One region of the Exiguobacterium acetylicum genome, then DNA from elsewhere that is predicted to be linked to it. Evidence: riboswitches for the same ligand, from Rfam matches in the RefSeq annotation. Region 1 holds a riboswitch; each other region holds the start of a gene.

The links. A riboswitch is a leader RNA that binds a small molecule or an ion and turns the genes downstream of it on or off. The one in region 1 is predicted to bind S-adenosylmethionine.
Region 2: linked by a shared signal. The riboswitch ahead of K7G97_RS14790 (alpha/beta hydrolase) and the one ahead of K7G97_RS16080 (LLM class flavin-dependent oxidoreductase) in region 1 are both predicted to bind S-adenosylmethionine.
Region 3: linked by a shared signal. The riboswitch ahead of K7G97_RS13885 (methionine ABC transporter ATP-binding protein) and the one ahead of K7G97_RS16080 (LLM class flavin-dependent oxidoreductase) in region 1 are both predicted to bind S-adenosylmethionine.
Region 4: linked by a shared signal. The riboswitch ahead of K7G97_RS02480 (2,3-diketo-5-methylthiopentyl-1-phosphate enolase) and the one ahead of K7G97_RS16080 (LLM class flavin-dependent oxidoreductase) in region 1 are both predicted to bind S-adenosylmethionine.

The regions. Positions count from the first base shown of each region.
Region 1 covers NZ_CP082333.1:3,119,626-3,125,110, reverse strand. The annotation lists gene K7G97_RS16100 (YczE/YyaS/YitT family protein) at 93-758, opposite strand; gene K7G97_RS16095 (DUF817 domain-containing protein) at 911-1,696, shown strand; gene K7G97_RS16090 (DUF2325 domain-containing protein) at 1,784-3,022, shown strand; gene K7G97_RS16085 (DUF975 family protein) at 3,113-3,751, shown strand; SAM riboswitch class I at 3,863-3,965, shown strand; gene K7G97_RS16080 (LLM class flavin-dependent oxidoreductase) at 4,041-5,099, shown strand; gene K7G97_RS16075 (ATP-grasp domain-containing protein) at 5,096-5,485, shown strand, end outside.
Region 2 covers NZ_CP082333.1:2,876,495-2,881,979, reverse strand. The annotation lists gene K7G97_RS14800 (DedA family protein) at 1-151, opposite strand, end outside; gene K7G97_RS14795 (thymidine kinase) at 335-949, shown strand; gene K7G97_RS14790 (alpha/beta hydrolase) at 1,024-1,782, opposite strand; SAM riboswitch class I at 1,850-1,951, opposite strand; SAM riboswitch class I at 2,201-2,304, shown strand; gene K7G97_RS14785 (methionine ABC transporter ATP-binding protein) at 2,391-3,419, shown strand; gene K7G97_RS14780 (methionine ABC transporter permease) at 3,409-4,059, shown strand; gene K7G97_RS14775 (MetQ/NlpA family ABC transporter substrate-binding protein) at 4,079-4,897, shown strand; gene K7G97_RS14770 (M20 family metallopeptidase) at 4,920-5,485, shown strand, end outside.
Region 3 covers NZ_CP082333.1:2,674,334-2,679,818, reverse strand. The annotation lists gene K7G97_RS13895 (MetQ/NlpA family ABC transporter substrate-binding protein) at 58-873, opposite strand; gene K7G97_RS13890 (methionine ABC transporter permease) at 901-1,566, opposite strand; gene K7G97_RS13885 (methionine ABC transporter ATP-binding protein) at 1,556-2,569, opposite strand; SAM riboswitch class I at 2,653-2,758, opposite strand; gene K7G97_RS13880 (aminotransferase class I/II-fold pyridoxal phosphate-dependent enzyme) at 2,821-4,008, opposite strand; gene K7G97_RS13875 (glycoside hydrolase family 13 protein) at 4,157-5,485, shown strand, end outside.
Region 4 covers NZ_CP082333.1:458,263-463,747, forward strand. The annotation lists gene K7G97_RS02465 (1,2-dihydroxy-3-keto-5-methylthiopentene dioxygenase) at 1-121, opposite strand, end outside; gene K7G97_RS02470 (methylthioribulose 1-phosphate dehydratase) at 138-758, opposite strand; gene K7G97_RS02475 (2-hydroxy-3-keto-5-methylthiopentenyl-1-phosphate phosphatase) at 755-1,414, opposite strand; gene K7G97_RS02480 (2,3-diketo-5-methylthiopentyl-1-phosphate enolase) at 1,411-2,601, opposite strand; SAM riboswitch class I at 2,672-2,773, opposite strand; SAM riboswitch class I at 2,979-3,082, shown strand; gene mtnK (S-methyl-5-thioribose kinase) at 3,161-4,327, shown strand; gene mtnA (S-methyl-5-thioribose-1-phosphate isomerase) at 4,324-5,373, shown strand; gene K7G97_RS02495 (sugar ABC transporter substrate-binding protein) at 5,385-5,485, shown strand, end outside.

The DNA.
Region 1 (5,485 bases):
GAATATAACGTGTTTATTTTGATGACGCAACTTATCTGCTTCTGACATAAAAAAAGATATCATTCACACGGAATGATATCGAGTCAAGCGACTTAGCTAATTTGGCGCTCAGACGCCGGAAGTCCTTTTGCATCAATTGCTGCAATGATCCGGCGGAAATAGAACAACCAAAATTGCAGGAACGGTCCGATCAGGAAAATCGAGAGGATCGTACCGAAGAAAACAGGTCCCCCGAGTAACCAGCCAATGCCGCATGCCGTAACTTCCATGATCGTCCGCATCAGACGAATCGACGTTCCAAAGCGCTCTGCAAGTGTCAATGTCAACCCATCGCGTGGACCGGCCCCGTATCCGACAGCGACATACAGACCAGCGCCCATCCCAATGATGAAAATGCCGAAAATCAGCCAGAGTGTATTCAACCAGATCGACTCAAATGAAGGTAAGAGATGAGAACCAAGAACAAGATTCATGAAGACACCGACGAAAATCGCGTTGACGAGCGTTCCGATTTGCGGTGTGACGCGGTCTAACGCGTATTTCACGAACACGAGTAATAGACCGACAAGCAAGATGATCGTTCCGACGGATAGTGGCGTCTTTTTTTGGAGACCAAGATGCAATACATCCCACGTCGAGACACCGAGTTCAGCCGTGATCATCATCGATGAGCCAAGAGCGAGTAAAAATAAACCGAGTAGGAAGAGTCCCCACTTTAACGTAGCGCGTAACAACCAGGAAGCGCGATGACGCGTCATGTCTGGCACCTCATTTCTTAAAAATAATTGATTCGTTAACTGTATCATGAGGAAAGTGGAAGAAGAAAGACGAAATTTTCCGTTTTTTCCATCTTAAGAAGGAGGGGAAGGTCAAAAGAGAAACGTATACTGAAGAAAAAGGAGATGACCGAATGAAAGCGATCCGGCACTTGATTCGTTTTACATATATAGAAGCCATCTGTTGCGTCTTTCCCGTGATGATTTTCGCGGCGCTTGCTCTTTCACGTTATCTTCCTACTGAACCGGTCGCTCGATACGATCTCCTGTTGCTCTGGTGTATTCTCGTCCAAATCGTCTTACTCGTCACGCGGTATGAAACGATAGCGGAATTCAAACTGATCTTATTGTTTCACGTCATCGGTCTAGCACTTGAACTATTTAAAGTGAACGTCGGGTCTTGGAGTTATCCGGAAGACGCTTTGACAAAAGTGGCTGGTGTTCCCTTGTATGCAGGATTCATGTACGCAAGCGTCGCGAGTTATGTCTGCCAGGCGTTTCGGCGATTTCATTTACGATTCATAGCATTTCCACCACCTTGGCTTGCGATCAGCGTCGGCAGTCTCGTCTATCTCAACTTCTTTACCCACCACTGGATCTTCGATGCGCGCTGGCTATTGATGGTCCTCGTCGTCCTCGTTTTCTATAAGTCATGGGTTCATTTTACGATCGAGCAGACGATTTACCGGATGCCGCTCGTTCTATCCTTTTTACTGATTGCCTTTTTCATTTGGATCGCGGAGAACATCGTAACGTTCTTTAAAGGCTGGGTCTATCCGCATCAGGAAGGAGGCTGGGCAGTCGTTGATCTCGGAAAATTATCTTCTTGGTTCCTGCTTGTGATCATCACGGTTTTGATCGTCATCGTCGCGAAATATAAGCGTCAGGATCCGGCTGTGGAAATTCAGCAACGTACCTAAATAAAAAAATAACCAGGCTATTTTTTTGAACTACTTCCGCGTTTTTTCGTTGCTATAGTGAAAAAAACGCAAAGGAAGTGGTTACGGATGATGCAACAGGTGTTGGAACGAGCAACTGAATTGGTACAGATGAAATTAGCGGTCGTGGAGCGGTATGAAGATTGGCAACTCTGGCTCGACGAAGTGAACGGAATCGATGAATGGGTCAAGATGTCAGCGTATTATGCACCGCGCGACGTTCAAGAAACACCGGTCGTCGACGAAGTAGTAGAGCTAGAGCAGACCATCGTAATGCCACCACAAGTACCGGTCGAGCCAGTACGCAAGCAACGTTATGCCTATACGTTTCAGCGGGGGTTAAAAGGCGGTACTTTACTAGAGTGGTCCGGCAGTCATATTTCTGAACGAGACGTCCGCGATTGGAATCTCGAGCACGGCATGGGAGTCCGGGTCCGTGTCGATCGTCAGGATGATCAAAAAACGATATGTCGTATCGAAGCCGTCGTCTCGACGGAGCGAATGAAAGAGAATCCGGAACGTGTCGTGTTTGAACAAGCAATCGTCAAAGCGCATGGAATCATTGAGGAAACGGTGAATGGTCCACTGCAGGATGAGTCGGGCAGATCGTTCTATTATGTCGTACCGGTAGAAGACATGCGCTACTTCCGACTAGAAGCAGGGCAACTCGTCGATCTCGTCATGTGGCGGGGACGGAAGGATACACTGACGATTGCTTGGAAGCATCCGTTCACGTATGAAGAGCCGATCGTCAATACATCATCCAACCGCCCATCAGCGATAGAACAACCGATAGTGAAGGCACCTGTGACAACCAAAAAGTCAAATCGGTATGCACGGAAAATGAAACGGCAAACGGTGCCGAAAGCTAAAAAAGCGCAGCGTCGCGTCCGTATGCCAAAAGAGCGAACGATTGAACCGATCGTGACGACAGCTGTACCCGGACAATTGATGGATTTCGTTGATAAGACACCGCTTGATTTCACGCGCTTCACAGGCATGCGTCTCGTCATTGTCGGAAATGAACAACAGACCGCTGTCTATCGTGAGTTCTTTGCGCCGACGGGGATCGAATTGATTCATCTGGCAGGGGACGCACAGTCCGCGAAAAAGATTGCCTGTCTCGCCAAAAAGACGGACGCGATTGTCGTCGTAACGAGTCGCGTTTCTCACGCAGCGAGTGCGCATGTCATCGCGCAGGCGAAGAAGCATGGTATTCCATTCGCGATGGAACGGCTCGACGGTCGACGCTCGTTATACACGGCGTGTGAACGACAGCTTGAGCGTGCCTGGCTCAACCAGCAATGAGACGGGAAATTATTGAAAAAAGAGTGAAACATTAGAAGAATTCGACCGTAAAGTAAGGTAAGAACTTATTTTTCAAGGAGGACCTTACTCATGTCATCTCAATTAAAAAAAGCAGCGAAGGAGTCGCTCAGCGGTCGTTGGGGATTTGCCATCCTCATGTTCGTACTGTTTTCTATCATCCAGAGCGTTCCGACGTTCATCGGACCAGATCCTAACGAAGATCTAAATGCGATGAGTGCGGTCAGTATCATTCTTTCGATTTTATTGATCCCAATCGCAGCGGGTTGGGCGTGGGTCGCGATGTCGTTCGCACGCAATGAAGAAGTCAAAGTAGCTGATTTGTTCGAACCGTATAAAATCTTCGGTAAAGTCATCGGCGTCTCGATTGTGCAAGCGGTCTTCTTATTCCTATGGACATTACTCTTGATCATTCCAGGAATCATCAAGTCGTTCTCTTACCTGTTGACGTTCTACATCCTTCGAGATGAACCATCGGTCGGTATTCTCGAGGCCATCACGCGTTCACGCCAACTCATGGATGGTCATAAAATGGAAGCATTCTTACTCTTCCTATCATTCATTGGTTGGGCATTACTTGTGATTGTTACACTTGGTCTTGCTGTCTTATGGGTTGGACCATACTTCAGTGTCACAATGGCAAAATTCTACGATCGTGTTCGTGGTGAACAAGCACCAGAGCCAACATCAGATTTCGTCGCACCATATTAATTCCTGATCCCGACATTACGTCGGGATTTTTTTGCTCTAAATAATTCCGATTGGAAAAGACGGTTTAATGGTTGCTTTAGTTCAGTGAATTTTGTACGATGAATGCAACACATCTTATCTAGAGAAGTCGAGGGACTGGCCCGAAGACACTTCAGCAACCCCGCCATGGCGGAAGGTGCTACTTCCAGGAAGGGATACCTTCCGAAGATAAGAGCGGACAGGACAAGATACCGTCGCTCTTTTCGAACTTCGAAAAGAGCGTTTTTTTTATGATAAGGGGGACGATGGAGTGGAGTATGGTTTTTGGCTACCGATTTTTGGGGGATGGTTACGTAACGTCGAGGATGAACAGATGCCACCGACATTCGATTATGCGAAACAAGTCGCACAAACAGCAGAACGGATCGGCTTCTCGACGACGTTGATTGCGGAATTGAATTTGAATGATATCAAAGGCATCAAGGAACCGAGTCTTGAAGCATGGACGACGGCAGCAGCGATTGCTGCAACGACAGAACGCTTAGAGATCATGACGGCGGTTCGTCCTGGGTTCCATAATCCAGCGACGACGGCGAAGATGGCGGCAAACATCGATCAGTTGAGTGGTGGACGCTTTACGCTCAACGTCGTTTCAGCGTGGTGGGCAGAGGAAGCCAAACAATACAACGGTATCTTCACAGCACACGATGAACGCTATGCTCGGACGGAAGAGTTCGTCACAGTCATGAAAGGACTATGGGCAGATGCGTCACCGTATAGCTTCTCCGGTCATCACTACACGATCGAGCAGGCGGAACTTCATCCGAAGCCGGTCCAGCGTCCAGGCATCAAGCTCTACGCTGGTGGAGAGAGTGAGGCTGGGAAACGGACGATCGTCGAACACTGTGATGCTTATGTCATGCATGGGGGCACTGTTGAAGAAGTAGCCCATAAAATCAACGACATGAAAGTACGCCGGGAAGCGACGGGACAAAAGCCGCTCGAAAGCTTCGGTCTTGCTGCCTACATCATTTGTCGGGATACGGAAGAAGAAGCACTGCTTGAGTGGCAACGCATCACGGACGTCAAGGAAGACAGCGCCGGTTATGCCGGTTATCAGGATTTCATCAGTAAATCGCAACTGGAGCAACAGGTCGAGCGGAACGATTATTCTGTCTCGAACCGTGGTCTACGTCCGAATTTAATCGGGACACCAGAACAAATCGCTGAACGGATTCTAGCGTTCGAAGCCGTCGGTGTCACGTTACTCTTGTTACAATTCTCACCACAACTTGAAGAAATGGAACGCTTTGCCCGTGACGTAATGCCACTGGTCGAAGCGAAACGAAAGGTAGGTCAACAATCATGACAAAAATTCATATTCTCCACGAAAACCAAGAATGGACGGACCATCTCATCAAACGTCTCGAAGAACTCGAATTACCGTATGAACAGTGGCACTTGAATGAAGGGATCGTTCCGCTGGATGAACTGCCGCCAGAAGGCGTCTTTTACAGCCGGATGAGCGCCTCTTCGCATACTCGGGGACATCGTTACGCGCCGGAGTTGACGGAAGGGGTCCTCGCTTGGTTAGAAGAGCATGACCGAACCGTCTTTAATGGAACACGTGCGCTTCGTCTAGAAGTCAGCAAAGTCAATCAATACACGGCGTTGCGTAAGGCTGGGATTCGCGTACCGAAGACGACGGCTGCCGTCGGACGTGATCAAATCGTACAAGCAGCAAAAGAGATCGGC
Region 2 (5,485 bases), 240 kb from region 1:
GATTGCCTTGATGCATCCAAAAACCGGACAGGACGAGCAGGGTCTCATCAGGAACCGGCAATCCCACGATACCACCTGCGAGAAGGACGGAGAGACCAAGGGCACCATATTGGTGCAGGATGTCATGTAAGAGATGATGAATCGGGGACACCTTCTTTCGTGAGAGTCTTCTTCTTCAGTGTACAGGAAATAGGGGACGGTTGGAATGAAAGGACAAAAATTCTAGGTAAAGAAAAAATGAATTTTGATTTCCGGAAGTCAACCCTTTTTCTCGATACCGTTTCGGGCTATACTCGTTAAAGTGACTATTTTTAGAGGACGGTGTCGGACGATGATGCATGTAATAAATCAGTACGGCTGGATCGAAGTAATTTGTGGCAGTATGTTTTCCGGGAAATCGGAAGAGTTGATTCGTCGTGTCAGACGGGCGCAGTACGGCAAACTGCCCGTTCAAGTATTCAAGCCGGCAATCGACGACCGGTACCATGAAGAGCATGTCGTCTCTCATATCGGCAACTCCGTCGTGGCGATTCCGATGGCGACGAGTCGCGATCTCTACGCAGCAGTAGCAGAAGAAACACAAATCGTCGGAATCGATGAAGTTCAATTCTTTGATGATGAGATCGTACAAGTCATCGAAGCACTCGCACAAGACGGAAAACGCGTCATTTGTGCAGGTCTTGATCAAGATTTCCGGGCAGAGCCATTCGGCAAGATGCCGGAATTACTGGCGCGCGCAGAATTCGTGACGAAGCTGCAAGCCATCTGTCTTTCGTGTGGGGATCCGGCTTCCCGGACACAACGGTTGATTGATGGAAAACCAGCGAACTACGATGATCCGATCATCCTAGTAGGCGCTTCAGAATCGTATGAGCCACGATGCCGCCATTGCCATGAGGTGCCTGGAAAACCGAAGCCGCTCCAGTCGGTGCAGCACCAAGAAAATTAAAAAAAGACGAACCGATCGCGGTCGTCCTTTGATGTAGCAGCTATTCGCTTTTAAGTGAATAGCTGTTTTTTTTATTATCCCGTTTCCTGTGAGAACCGGCTTGAGCGTTCGATGAAGCGGATCGTCTCACGAACGATCAAATCCTGATCATAATCGAGTGTCGCGACGTGATACGAGTTGAGTAAACAGTAGCTGCGTTTATCATTCGTCCCGATATGTTGATGCAGATAATCTGAGCTCGATGGCGGAACGACGTGATCCGTCGCCGAGTAAAGAATCAAGGTCGGTAGAAGGATCGATCCAAGACGTCCTTTCGTCTCGTCCATCAGACGAACGAGTTCGAACGCACAACGGCTCGGAACGAGGTCATAGATGATTTCGAAAGCAGACCGCTTGATGTCCGGTGCCCCTTCCGGTAAATACTGTGGACCGTCGTCGAACGAGAGTGCTTCATAGGATGGAACGGAAAGGGCAGCATTAATCGTAATGATGCCGGCGAACGGAATGCCGTCAGCGGCGAGTGACAGTGCAAGCGTCGCCCCCATCGATTGACCGATGACGAAGACTTGATCGCATGTTTCTTGTAAACGTTCATAGCCGTCTTGCAGGCTTTGCTTCCAACATCGAGCAGTCGATTGTTCAAACTCGCGGACGTTCGTTCCATGTCCACGTAAGCGCGGGGCATAGACGGTAAAACCTTCAGCAGCGAATGCCTCACCGACGTCTCGGACACTTTGCGGTGTCGCATTAAAACCATGACAGATTAGAATGCCGATCGGTCCACCTTGAAAATAAAACGCTTCAGCACCAGTCAGTACAGGATAGTTCATCATTACTATTTTTCCTCCATTCATGAAAAAAACTCGTCGACGTCACTGCTTGGACGCCCACGAGTTTTTCACCGTATCATCCAAAGCCGCGCTTTGCTGGTCGGAGCACCTTACAGATTGCAGGTTGCCGTGAAGTCATAGAGCCAGGTCTCTCGTTCACTCTTGATAAATATCATATTGGAATTGTCGGAATAATCATTGAAACGATGGTAGCACGTTCGAAAATGACTTGTCAAATCGTTCTTGACGAATCATGATCCGTTCATTAAGCTAATTCATAACTTGTTCATCCATCGATATGCGCCAAATGGATTATTTTTGCAAAGTTGGTTGACTTTTAAAGTTCCGACCCGTAATGTAAAAATTAGTTTTACGACATAAGCAACAACGCAACAACGCACATACGAATTTCATACCGCAATACTTATCCAGAGAGGTGGAGGGACTGGCCCTACGAAACCTCGGCAACAGACTCATTATGAGCACTGTGCCAATTCCATCAGACAGATGTCTGAGAGATGAGTGGAGTGGATTCTGCCACTGTGCGGATCCAGGTCTCTTCTTGTTTCTCAAGAAGGGACCTTTTTTGTTGAATGAAGGGGGAAAACGGAATGATCGCATTTCATCAAGTCAAAAAAACGTACGTCACGAAAGATCAGGCGATCGCAGCGCTCGACGGTGTCGACCTGACGATCGAAAAAGGCGAAATCTTTGGTGTCATCGGCTTTAGCGGTGCCGGAAAAAGTTCACTGCTCCGCTGTGTCAATCTGTTAGAACGACCGACGTCAGGAACGGTGACGGTCGATGGGGAAGATTTAACGCAACTGTCTCCGAAAAAATTACGCCAAGCAAAACAACGGATCGGGATGATCTTTCAGCACTTCAATCTATTGAATGCGAACACGGTCTTTACGAATGTCGCGAAACCACTCGTTCTCGCAGGCGTCAAGAAAGACGAGATTCGCCGCCGGGTAACGGAGTTACTCGAATTCGTCGATCTCGCGGACAAGGCGGATCATTATCCGGATCAATTGTCGGGTGGGCAGAAACAGCGCGTTGGTATCGCCCGGGCACTCGCGACGCAACCTTCCGTCCTCTTATGTGACGAAGCGACGTCAGCCCTCGACCCCCAGACGACACATCATATTCTCCAGTTATTAAAACGGATCAATGCCGAGTACGGGATCACGATTCTCTTAATCACCCACGAGATGGGCGTCATTCGTGAAATTTGCGACCGGGTCGCCGTCATCGAAGCTGGAAAGTTGATCGAGTCAGGAATGGTCTTCGACGTCTTTTCAAACCCGCAGACTGAGACAGCGAAAAACTTCGTCCGCTCCGTCATGCACGACGAGATTCCAGCATCGATTCGCCAGTTGATCGAGTCCCGGAATGCGAATCCGATCTATAAGATTCATTTCCTCGGACACCATACCGGTCAACCGCTCTTATCGCAAGTCGCAAAACGCTTTGACGTCGATGTCAATATCTTGCACGGGAGCATCACAGAATTGCAGGATACGCCGTTCGGCACCTTACTCGTCGAGTTGATTGGTGAGCCGGCTGAAGTGAAGCGAGCGTTACACTACATCGATCAGGCACAGGTGACGGTTGAGGAGGTGCTCGCTGATGCTAGTTAACTACAGTGATATTTGGACAGCATTCTTACAGACGATGACGATGGTCTCCATCTCACTCTTATTCTCAACCTTGATCGGCTTACCACTCGGGATCCTGCTTGTCGTCACGCGAAAAGGCGCATTGCTTGAAAATGTCCCGCTGTTCACGTTCTTCAACAGTATCGTCAATATTTTTCGCTCGATTCCGTTCATCATCTTACTCGTTGCGATCATCCCGTTGACACGGTTGATCGTCCAGACATCGATCGGAACAGAAGCCGCCATCGTCCCGCTCGTCTTTTACGCTGCACCGTACATGGCGCGGCTGATCGAGAGTTCTTTACTCGAAGTCGATAAAGGCGTTCTTGAAGCAGCAGAAGCGATGGGCGCGACACCGTTTCAAACAATTTTCCGCTTCCTCCTACCGGAAGCACTCGGTTCACTCATCCTGAACTTAACGATCGCGACGGTCGGCTTGATCGGGGCGTCGGCGATGGCAGGTGCGATTGGAGGCGGTGGTCTTGGTGACTTAGCGATCACCTATGGTTATCAACGATTCGATACGAAAGTCATGATCATCACGGTTGGAATTCTCGTCATCTTAGTCCAAGGCTTACAGACGACTGGCAATATCGTCGCACGAAAAATTAGAAGACATTAATCAAGGGAGCGATTCAGCCATGAAAAAAGCAGTAGCAATTGGAGCAACACTCACGACGATTTTATTTGCCGGGTGCGCAGCATCAGGAGAAGACGAAAAGACGATCAAGCTCGGTGTCAGCGGTTCGGACACACAAGTTTGGGATTATGTCGCGAAAAAAGCAGAGAAGGAGGGCATCAAAATCGAGCTCGTCAAGTTCTCCGATTATGTCCAGCCGAACATGGCACTGGCTGAGGGCGAGATCGACGCCAATGCCTTCCAGACGATTTCCTACTTCAACGCTTTCAAGAAAGAACATAACTTGAAGCTATCGCCGATCGCGACGACCGTCATCGCACCGATGGGGATCTACTCGGATAAATACAAGGACGTCAAAGACATTCCGACTGGCGGAAAAATCGCCGTTCCGAACGAAGCGACGAACATGGGACGCGCCCTCTTGTTACTGCAAGAAGCGGGTCTAATCAAGCTACCGGACGACTTCGACGGTAACGGCTCGGTCGATAAGATCGTCGAGAATCCGAAGAAGCTGAAAATCGTCCCGATCGTCGCCGGGCAAACGCCACGCGTCTTACCGGACGTCGCCGCATCGATCATCAACAATGGCATTGCCGTTGACGCCGGCTTTAACCCGATCAAGGACTCGATCGTCCATGAGAACGAGACCGCAAAACCATACATCAATATCATCGCGACACGGACGGAAGACAAGAACAAAAAAGAACTGAAAAAGATCGCGTCGCTGTATCAACAAAAAGATGTCGCGGCCTTCATCAAAAAAGAATACAAGGGCAGTACGATCCCGACGTTCGTTCCACTGAGCGATATCGGCGAATAATTTCAAAAGGAGAGTGGACAGTATGACGACACCAGTACGCACGACATGGGTAGAGACGATTGAACAGGACATCGAACAAAAACGGGAATCGTATCTTGAGACAAGTCACCGGATTCATGCAACGCCGGAAATCGGGAACGAGGAATTCTTTGCTTCGCGGCTCCATGCGGAGCGTCTAACGGCGGAAGGTTTTACGGTAGAACTCGGCGTCGCGGGGCACGATACCGCGTTCTTCGCGAAGAAATCGAGCGACCGACCAGGCGCGACGATTGCCTTTCTTGCTGAATACGATGCGTTACCAGGCATTGGTCACGCGTGCGGTCATAACATCATCGGCACGACGAGTGTCGCGGCAGCGATCGCACTCAGTAAAGTGCTCGATGATGTCGGCGGGAGTGTCGTTGTCCTTGGAACACCGGCCGAGGAAGGGGGACCGAACGGTAGTGCGAAAGGCAGTTTCGTCAAACATCAGTTACTCGAAGGAATCGATGCGGCCTTAATGGTTCATCCGTCGGGTCAAACACGGATTACGGGTTCTTCCCTTGCGGTCGATCCACTCGACTTTGCCTTTACGGGTCGTCCGGCACA
Region 3 (5,485 bases), 450 kb from region 1:
AAAAACGACCGGAATTCAAAGAGATGATCTCTCCTTGGAATCCGGTCATTTTTTACATCAGTTTGCCCATTCAGGCTTGCTGAAACCTTTGAATGATTTTTCGATGACTGTATTGAAAGCGTCCGATTCGACGGCTGCTTTTAAGTCTTTTGCGACTTGCTTGTCCGCATCTTTCGTTTGGACAGCGACGAGGTTACGGTATTGTTCGTCCATCGTCTCAAGCGCTAACGCATCGAGTAAGTCGAATTTCGCAGCAAGTGCGAAGTTCCCTGGAACGGCTGAGATATCAACACTTTCAACGGCGCGTGGCAGTTGAGCCGCTTCAAGTGGTTTGATGACGAGTTTCTTCGGATTCTTGACGATATCTTTTTCTGAAACGGTCAGTGGATCAGCGTCCTTCTTCAGTTCAATCCAGCCTTGTTCTGCCAAGAGGTTCAGTGCCCGTGCTTGGTTCGTCGGATCATTCGGCGTCGCGACTTCAGCACCTGTCTTGACGTCGTCAAGTGTCTTCGCTGTCTTGCTGTATAGTCCCATCGGTGCTGTCGGAACCGTGATGAGTCCTTTTAAATCGAGATTCTTTTCTTTAGAGAACGTCTTCAGGTAGATCGAGTGTTGGAACAAGTTGGCGTCGATGTTCCCGCTACCGAGGGCGATGTTCGGTTGGATGTAATCGCTGAACTCGACGATTTCGACTTTATAGCCTTTCTTCTCGAGTTGTGGCTGAATCGCTTGTTTAACCATGTCGCTATACGGACCGCTCGTCGCACCAATCTTGATCGTCTTGTCTTTTTCATCAGCACTGCTGTCTCCACATCCTGCGAGGACTCCTGCGCCGAGTAAGGCTGTTGCTAAAAAGGCATATCGTTTTTTCATGATTCCACTCTCCCTTTGTATGTATGATTAGCGTTTATCTGTTTTTCGCGCCAGTTGATTGCCAAGTGCTTGAATACTTTGAACGATGACGATGAGCACGACGATCGTCACGATCATGATGAGGTTATCGTAGCGATAGTAACCGAAACGGATCGCGAGGTCACCAACACCACCGCCGCCGACGATCCCAGCCATCGCTGAGAAGCCGATTAAGCTGATCGTCGTTAATGTGATGCCCTGAATGATGCCAGGGAGTGCTTCCGGTAAGAGGACACTGACGATGATCCGTAATGGTTTCGCCCCACATGCTTCTGTTGCTTCGATCAGACCAGGCGGAATCTCGCGGAGTGATGTTTCGACAAGGCGCGCGAGAAACGGAATCGCTGCGACACTAAGGCTGACGGATGCTGCCGTCGGACCGATCGTATTATCGAGTAAGAACTTCGTCAATGGAATAAGGGCGACGAGCAAGATGATGAACGGTAAGGACCGGACGATGTTGACGACGAAGTCAAGAACACGGCGGACGGCAAGGTTTTGAAAAAATAATCCGCGGTCGGTGACGAACAAGAGAATCCCGAGCGGAATCCCGACGACCAATGCGAAAGTAAGTGAAATTCCGACCATCCAAGCCGTCTCGCCGAGTGCCTTCAAGAGCTCGGGTAACATCGTTTGAATACGATCAAGCCACATCCTGAATCACCTCGAGTGCGTGAAGTTCCGTCGCGAGCCAGTCGAGGGCAGGAGCGATTTGATCGGATGATCCCGTCAAGCTGACAATCAGGACACCGAAGGCGACGTCTTGAATGTAGTCGACCTTACCGTGCAAGATGCTAACTGAGATATCGTAACGGCGGATCGCTTCTGATAACGTACTCTCACCGGTCTTCTCGCCCGTGAACTGCAAGCGGATGATCTTACCCGGAGTTGCCTGCAAGATGCGTTCCGGCAATTCGATTTGTAGTGCCGTATCGACGTAATGTTGCGTCACCGGATGCTTGGCTTGACTGAACAAGTCATAGGTTGAGGCGACTTCAACGACTTCACCTTGCGACATGACGGCGACACGATGGCAAATCTGTTTGACGACATCAATCTCATGCGTGATGAGGACGATCGTCAAGCCGAGTCGTTCATTCAAATCCTTCAGCAGTTCAAGAATCTGTAGTGTCGTAACGGGGTCAAGAGCGGATGTCGCTTCATCACATAACAAGACGGTCGGATTGTTTGCGAGTGCCCGGGCAATCCCGACGCGCTGTTTCTGCCCACCGCTTAATTGACTCGGGAAGTTCGTCTCAAATCCTTCAAGTCCGACGAGCGAGACGAGTTCGCGAATTCGCTCCGGGAAATCTGCACGTTTGACGCCAGCGGCCTTGAGTGCAAAAGCGATGTTATCCGCGACGTTGCGCGACTGAATCAATTGGAAATGTTGAAAGATCATTCCTGTCCGCAAGCGAAGTTGACGCAAATCTGCTTTTGACATCCCGCCGAGCGAGACACCGTCGACCTTGACGGTTCCTTGTGTCGGATGCTCGAGCCCGTTGATCAGGCGAAGCAACGTACTTTTACCGGCACCGGACTCACCGATGATTCCGAAGATTTCTCCTTTTTGGATCGTCAAATCGACATCCCGTAATGCAAAAATCGGGGTCCGGTCTCGGACGAACCGTTTTGTAATGTGTTTGAATTCAATCATCCGCTCATCTCCTCATACAAAAAAGTCGCTTTTTCCTAGTAGCAGAGCAACCAGAAAAAAGCGACGAAAGTGTAAGATTTCGTAACTTATCTCTCAGAATGAAAATCATTCTGTAGGATGTGGCACCGTTCCTTACAGGTGGTTGCCGGACGTCGTTGGGCCTAATCCCTCGGTCGCTCTCGATAAGTAGTTATGCTGTTGGGATTTACTTTAACGGAAATGATTCCCATCTGTCAAATGTTTTTTCAGAATTATTCCGCAACAGGTGTCCGGAACAGGTTGAGCGTTCCGATTCGATCGACGGCTTCTTCTAGACGTTCGACGTCAGCAATCAAACTAATGCGGACGTAGCCTTCACCGTATTCGCCGAAGAATGATCCCGGGGTCACGGCGACGTGTGCTTCGTCAAGTAGATGATCGGTGAAGCTTTGGGACGTGTAACCTTCCGGAACAGGAAGCCAGACGAAGAAGGAACCGCCTGGGCGTGGACCACTCCAACCAATCGCATCGAGTTTTGCGAACAACGCATCGCGTCGTGTTTCATACAAGCTACTTAACTCGCGGACGCACGTCTGATCACTCGTCAGAGCGACGGTCGCCGCATGCTGAATCGGTGTGAAGGCACTGACGTAGAGATGTTCTTGGTATGTTTCGATGCTTGAGATGACGGACGGATTACCAATCGCAAAGGCGATCCGGAAGCCGGACATGTTAAAGCGTTTTGAGAGTGAGAATAGCTCGATCCCGACGTCTTTTGCCCCTTCCGTCTGCAGGAAGCTCCGTGTCGGACCATCGAAACTGATGCCGCCGTATGCTAAGTCATGGACGACACAGATATCATGGGCATCGGCGAAAGCGACTGTCTGTTCGAAGGCTTCTGCCGTCGCGGTCGCCCCCGTCGGATTACTCGGGTAGTTGAGGAACAACATCCGGGCACGCTCGACGTCCGTCGTATCAAGTAAGTCGTAATCCGGTAAGAAGTTATTTTTCTCAAGCAACGGAAGCGTAATCGGGTAAGCACCAGCAAGTGCTGCGCCAGACAGGTAATCCGGGTATCCTGGATCCGGAACGATGACACCTTCTCCAGGGTTGACGATCGTCTGCGGTAAGGCGACGATGCCGGCTTTACTGCCGAGGAGAATTGCGACTTCCGTTGCCGGATCGATCGTGACACCGAATTCAGTCGCATAAAAGCGCGCGACGGCTTGTTTTAGAAAATCATGTCCACGAAACGGTGGATATTGAAGGTTCGTTGGCTCGTCGATGGCTTGTTTTAAGGCATCGAGAATATGTACAGGCGTCGTCTGGTCGGGTGTTCCTTGACCAAGTGTGATGACATCATGTCCGGCTGCTTTTACAGCACCAATTCGGTTCGCGAGTTCAGCGAAGACGGGAGCAGGAAGCCGATCAATGGCGATGGATGGAGCGAAATGTTTCATGGATGAATGCCTCCTTCGTGGTATTGTCGTCAAGGATAACGAATATTCAGTCAAAAGAAAAGAACTTTTTCGAAATTCAAAAAAATTGTCGGATAAACAGGTACAGATAAGTGGAGCGGGAATAAAGAGTAGGGAGAGGAGTGGGAAGATGAAGCGAGCTAACTGGAAAGAGTCAGTCGTCTATCAAGTCTACTGGCGTAGCTTTAAAGATTCGAACGGGGATGGGATCGGTGATTTACGAGGTGTCATCGACAAGCTTGATTACATCGCTTCACTTGGTGTCGATGTCGTGTGGTTGAATCCGTGTTATCGTTCCCCAGACGTCGATAACGGCTATGATATTGCCGATTATTACGAGATCATGGAAAAAGCGGGAACAATGGGAGATCTACAGGAGTTGATCACGGCCGCTCATGCCCGTGGATTAAAGGTCATTCTCGATTTAGTCGTGAACCATACGAGTGACCAGCATGACTGGTTCCGTCAGTCATGTGAGCGGATCAACGATAAGGATGACTGGTATATCTGGCAGGATGGCACGAAAGAGACGCCTCCGAACAACTGGCGCTCGTACTTTGCGCCAAGCCCATGGACGTGGAGTGAAGAACGCGGGCAGTATTATTTTCATTCCTTCGCCAAAGAACAGCCTGACTTAAATTGGGAGCACCCAGCTGTGAGACAAGCGATCTACGATATGATGAACTGGTGGATCGCTCAAGGGATCGATGGCTTCCGAATGGATGTCATCAACTTGATCAAAAAACGGTCGTTTGAGGATGTCGCCAATCCGTTTGATCTCTCGTACCTTGGAAATCAGCCCGGCGTGCATGATTTTTTGCAGGAGATGCATGCGAATGTTCTCGCTGGTAAAGACTTGTTTACAGTCGGTGAGATTCCGTTCGTCGGTCCAGAAGATGGACTGTTATATGTCAGTGAGGACCGAAAAGAACTCCGGACGCTGTTTCACTTCGAGATTGCGGATGACATGGAAGCGATGGATCTCTTACGATTCAAGGAGATTCAAAAACGCTGGTACGACGTCTTATATCCATTAGGTGTCAATTCACAGTTCCTCAACAACCATGATCATACACGACAAGTGACGCGCTTCGGCAGTGAACGCTACCGCGTCGAGAGTGCGAAACTACTCGGTTTGATGTTGCATACGTTACCTGGTATTCCATACGTGTATCAAGGAGAAGAGATTGGGATGACGGGGATTCGTTTCTCGGATCCGTCGCTTTATCAAGACGTCGCCTTTCGAAATCGATACGAAGAGCGCGTCGCTGGCGGAGAGGACCCAGAGGTCGTCCTCTCGTCGATGCAGTTACTCGCGCGCGATAACTCCCGCACACCGATGCAGTGGGACGGTACACATGCAGCTGGCTTTACGAGTGGGAAACCATGGTTAGCCGTCAATCCGAATTATACGGACATCAATGTCGCGCAAGCAGAAGCCGATCCATCGTCCGTGCTT
Region 4 (5,485 bases), 550 kb from region 1:
GCGCTGGAAGTTTCGAAACGTCCCATTGTTCGTAAAGAACGCCGCGTGACGCAAGGAAGTCAGCGACTTCCGTTTGATCCGTATACCGTGTGTTTGTTTCTTGGAATAAGACTGTTGCCATGAGATGATTCCTCCTTTTAATGAATGGATTGACGGCATGATTGCAACGTCAACGTGTAATTGAATAAAAACTCGAAGGCTTCGAGGTGTTTCTTTGCTTCAAAGGCGGTCGGTGCCCAGACCGTGATTCCGTGATTGCGAATCAGGACGGCACCACTGTCCGCTGTGACATGAGGTGCAAAAGCAGCGGCAAGCGTCGGGATGTCCGCATGATTCGGAATGATTGGCACCGTGACCGTCGCATCCTCTTCCCAGTGTCCGAGTGCCTTGATGATTTCTTGACCGGAAAAGGTGATACTGCCTTGATCGCCATAGAGTTCCGAAATCACATTGTTCGCAATCGTATGGACATGCAGGGAACAACCGGCGTCCGTTCGATTGAACACTTCGACATGGAGTAATGTCTCAGCGGAAGGACGCCCGGATTGCTCACCGATCAATTGACCGGTCGCATCGACATGAACGAAGTCGTCAGGAGTCGTCTGCCGTTTATCTTTTCCGCTTGCCGTCACAAGGAATTCAACCGGGACACCGGATGTCCGGATGGCGAGATTGCCACTCGTACCAGGGAACCAATCGCGCGCCGCAAGCTCTTGTTTGATGGCTCGTAATTCTTCATAGCGTCGCATGAATGTCATGTTGTCACCTCCGCTCGTGTTAAATCATGAACGATATCGTGGAACGTCTCAAACGGTGTATAGGCGATATCGTTCTCTTCACACAACGTGATCAGATAATCACGGGCATAGACACGATCCGCTTGTTTTGCGAGTTCGAAGTCCGTCACCGAGTCGCCGATGACGATGATGACGTCACCACCTTTACGTAGTGTCCGGGCAACGGACGTTTTACAACAGCCGCACCCGTTCGTACAATGGGCATCGCAGGCGTTTGGCCAATCGATATGGACGAATGGACCACTGAAATCAGCGACGTTACAGTAAATCTGTTCTTGGTCGAGGAAGGGCGCTAAGATCGGTTCGACGAAAAAGTCCATTCCACCGCTGACGATCGAAAAATCGATGCCTTGACGACGACTGTACTGCAGTAACTCCGAAAATCCGTCGCGAATGACCGCACGCTCCAACAAAAAGTCAAGATAGGCTGTTTTTCCGTCAGACGGCAGAAGTGAGAACATTTGCCCGACGCCACTCTGGATCGATAACGTCCGGTCGAGTACGCCGTGTTTCAACGGTTCGAAGTCACTCGCTGGCGCAAATGCCTGCATGAGTGCGATGATGTTATCCTGTGTCGTCACCGTCCCGTCGAAGTCACAAAGAATCCGTACGGTCATGACTTGATCCCCCAAGCGTCGAGGGCAATTCGTAATTCTTCATGACGCGATGCTGCCGTCGATAGGGATTCATTTGCGAGTGCCGCATCGAGTGCCTGACGGAAAGCAATGACGCCAGCCGCAGCACCTTGCGGATGACCATGTACGCCGCCACCGGCGTTGATGACGGAATCGATCCCGAAGTCCCGTACGAGTTGAGCGACGAGTCCAGGATGAATACCGGCTGAAGGAACCGGGAAGATCGATTTCGTCTGCCCGAGACGGGTCGCTTCGACCGCGATGCCACGAGCGACATCCTTTGGCAAAGCGACATTGCCGTAAGGAGACGGGAATAGCGTCAAGTCTGCTCCAGCAGCGCGCGGTAATGTGCCGAGTAAGACAGGAGCTGCGACTCCGTGATTCGGGCTAGCGATCAACGCACCGCTATATGCCGGATGATTGAAGATCGGAACGTTGATTTCCGGATCACTTGCCAGTTCGCGTAAGACGTCGAGTCCGTATGTGAAGGTATTCAGCAAGAAAGCAGTCGCTCCAGCATCAATCAATCGCTTGGCTTGATCCTTGAGCGTAAAGACGGGACCGCTGAGTGTGATCGCATATAACGCACGTTTACCGGTCCGTTGGAAGTGAGCATCGATGACCTCACGTCCGATCCGTGCCCGGTCAATCGTCGGTGTCAATGGATTGTCGTATAGGATCTCATCGTCTTTGACGAGATCGATCCCACCAGCGAGTTGTCCTTCGAGTTGATCACGAAGGAACGATAAATCGCGTCCGATGACTCCTTTGAAGATGCTCATTAATAATGGGCGATCTTCGACACCGATCAAGGAACGGACCCCTTCGATCCCGAACTTTGCACCTGGAAAGTCCGACGTAAATGTATCGGGTAGTAGCAATTCCGTTAATTTGATTTCACCGTCGAGTGAAAGTTTCCCGAAGACGGTCGTCAGAATCGCAGAAAAGTCGCGCGATACGTTATGTTCCGGGTAACGAATCGTGATATATCCTTTGCCATCGCGCTCTTCGGTATGTACGACTTCCCCTTTGAACGAGGCGAGTTGTTGTTGTTCGAGATGATTCAGTTCCGTCCAAGAACCGACTGTCAGACCAAGCGCGAGTTGTTCAGCGCGTTGCTCGAGTCGATCACGGGCAGTCAATTGATAAGTAGCAGTGATATAAGCCATGTCTTTCCTCCTTCAACAAAAAAATGGTCTCTCGTCAGCGACAAGAGACCATGAATGATTCGAACGTGGACTCTTATCTGTCAGCTTAGTAGCTGCAAGAATTAGCACCGTGCCAAAAGGTCGGTTGCTGCGACATCGTAGGGCTTGTCCCTCCGTCTGCTCTTGATAAGAATTGGATGAAATTGTGAAATCTAATTGCAATTTTTACATGAGAATCGTGACTTGTCAAACTATTTTTAGAAAATTTATTTTTTTGAAAATACTCTTTCTATAGATGACTTAAAAATGATGTCCGTTTCTGCTTGATTTCGATTTGACAGCGAGGAAGTTGATTGCGTAAGATTCAAATCAATATCACACACGACAACTACATACGACTCTTATCGCGAGTTGGCAGAGGGAATTGGCCCGATGACGCCGCAGCAACCGACCACTAGGCACGGTGCTACATCCAACAGACGTTTCGTCTGAGAGATAAGAGGACGCAGTGACTTTTCTGCGCCTCTTTTCGATGACGAAAAGAGGCGCTTTTTCGTGTATCACATAGGGGGAAACTGAGATGACATATAAAGCATTCACGGAACAGGACGCGATTGATCGTGTTCGGACATTAGGACTGATCGGCGATGGAGCCGTCGAAGCAGAAGAGATTGGCGACGGGAACCTCAACCTCGTCTTTCGGATTCGAGAAGGCGAACATCGCTTGATTTTAAAACAAGCATTACCATATGCGAAGGTCGTCGGGGAGAGCTGGCCGTTATCGCTCGAACGAGCGTGGATCGAGCAATCCGCACTCCGTGAATTCGCACGGCATGCCGTACCGTTCGTGCCACGTGTTTTTCATGCTAGTCATGAAGAGGCGTATACGGTCATGGAAGATCTTTCACATCTGACGATCGTTCGAAGCGGTTTACTCGCAGGTGAACAGTATCCGTTGCTTGCGGAACATATCGGTTCTTATCTCGCTCGGACGTTATTCCATACATCGGACTTTGCGCTTGGTCCGGTTGAAAAGAAACGTGTCGCCCGAACGTACTACAATCCAGACTTGTGCGACATCACGGAAAAATTAATCTTCACGGATCCGTTTCATGACGCGGAGACGAACGAGATTGAAACCGGACTCGAAGAAGAGGTGGCACGTCTATGGGCAGACGATGAGTTGAAACGCGAAGTCGCAAAACTTGAAGCGCTCTTCATCACGAAAGGAGATGCATTGCTGCACGGCGATCTACATACAGGAAGCATCTTCGCCTCGGCGACGGAAACGAAAGTCATCGACCCTGAATTCGCCTTTTATGGTCCATTCGGATTCGATGTCGGGCAGTTCATTGCGCATCTATTCTTCGCGGCATATCCGGATTACCCTACACGACGTGACGCCCGAATCAAGGATATCGATACGTTCTGGCTGACGTTCGCTTCAACGTTCCGTGCATTATGGGAACGGGAAGCCGTCGAACCATTCCAGGCATCAGGACTCGTCGATGATGTACTGAGCACGATCTTGCAGGATGCCCTTGGCTTTGCCGGTTGCGAATTGATTCGGCGGACGATTGGTCTTGCACCGGTCGCTGATTTAGAATCAATCGATTCAACGACGGAACGCTTAGAGCGGAAACGTCACGCGCTCCGTCTAGGAACAGCGTTAATCAAACGCCGTACAGAATGCCGGACATTCGATGATTTACGAAACTTTGACGTAACGGAGGAACTCAGCCGATGACTACATTCGTTCAAAGTATCCGTTACGAAGATCGTGTCTTGACGATTCTCGATCAGACACGTCTACCGCAAGAAGAGCACTATGAAGTCATTGCTGATCTTGCGCAAGCGGTTGAGGCGATTAAACAACTGCGCGTTCGGGGCGCACCTGCGATCAGCTTATTCGGGGGATTCGTACTCGTTCAAGAAGCGTACCGGTTTGAAGCGGCGCTTCCGGTCTACAAGCAAGTCTTGCTTGAGACATCGGCGACGTTACTCGCGACACGACCGACGGCCGTCAACTTGCGAAATGTCCTCAATCAATTGAATCCAATCATTCAAGACGGGACGTCGGTAGAAGAGATCCGCGAACGGTTGGAAAAACGGACGGTCGCCTTATACGACCAGGATGCGCAGACGTCACGTCAAATCGGGATTCATGCACTGGAATTGTTCCAGTCAGGCGACCGGATCCTAACGATTTGTAATGCTGGGTCGATTGCGACCGCTGCTTATGGAACGGCACTTGCGCCGTTCTACATCGCAAAAGAACGCGGCATCGAATTATCCGTTTTTGCGAGTGAGACGCGACCGTTACTGCAGGGAGCACGGCTGACGACATGGGAGCTGCAACGTGCCGGGATCGATGTCACGTTAATTACGGACAACATGGTCGCTCACACGCTGAAAGAAAAACAGATCGATGCGATCATCGTCGGTGCCGACCGCATTACACGAAACGGAGATACGGCGAATAAAATCGGGACGTTCCAATTGGCATTGCTCGCGCAAGCTTTTGGTATTCCGTTTTACGTCGCAGCACCGCTCTCAACATTTGACTTCTCGCTCGTTTCCGGAGACGCGATCGAAATCGAAGAACGTGATCCGCAGGAAGTGACGACTGTCCAAGGTATTGCGACAGCACCGGAAGGCGTCGCCGTCTTCAACCCAGCGTTTGATGTCACACCACACACCTTAATCACAGGCATCATTACCGAACTTGGTGTCATCACGCAACCGAATGAAGAAACGATTGAACAATTAACAGGGCTTCAACCCCTCGGATAAGGAGATATGTCATGAAAAAACTAGCTTACGCCGTCCTAGCACCGGCACTGTTACTAGCGGCTTGTGCGAATGGAGAAGCGACGACGACGAAGGTCGTCAAGGATGTACCAAA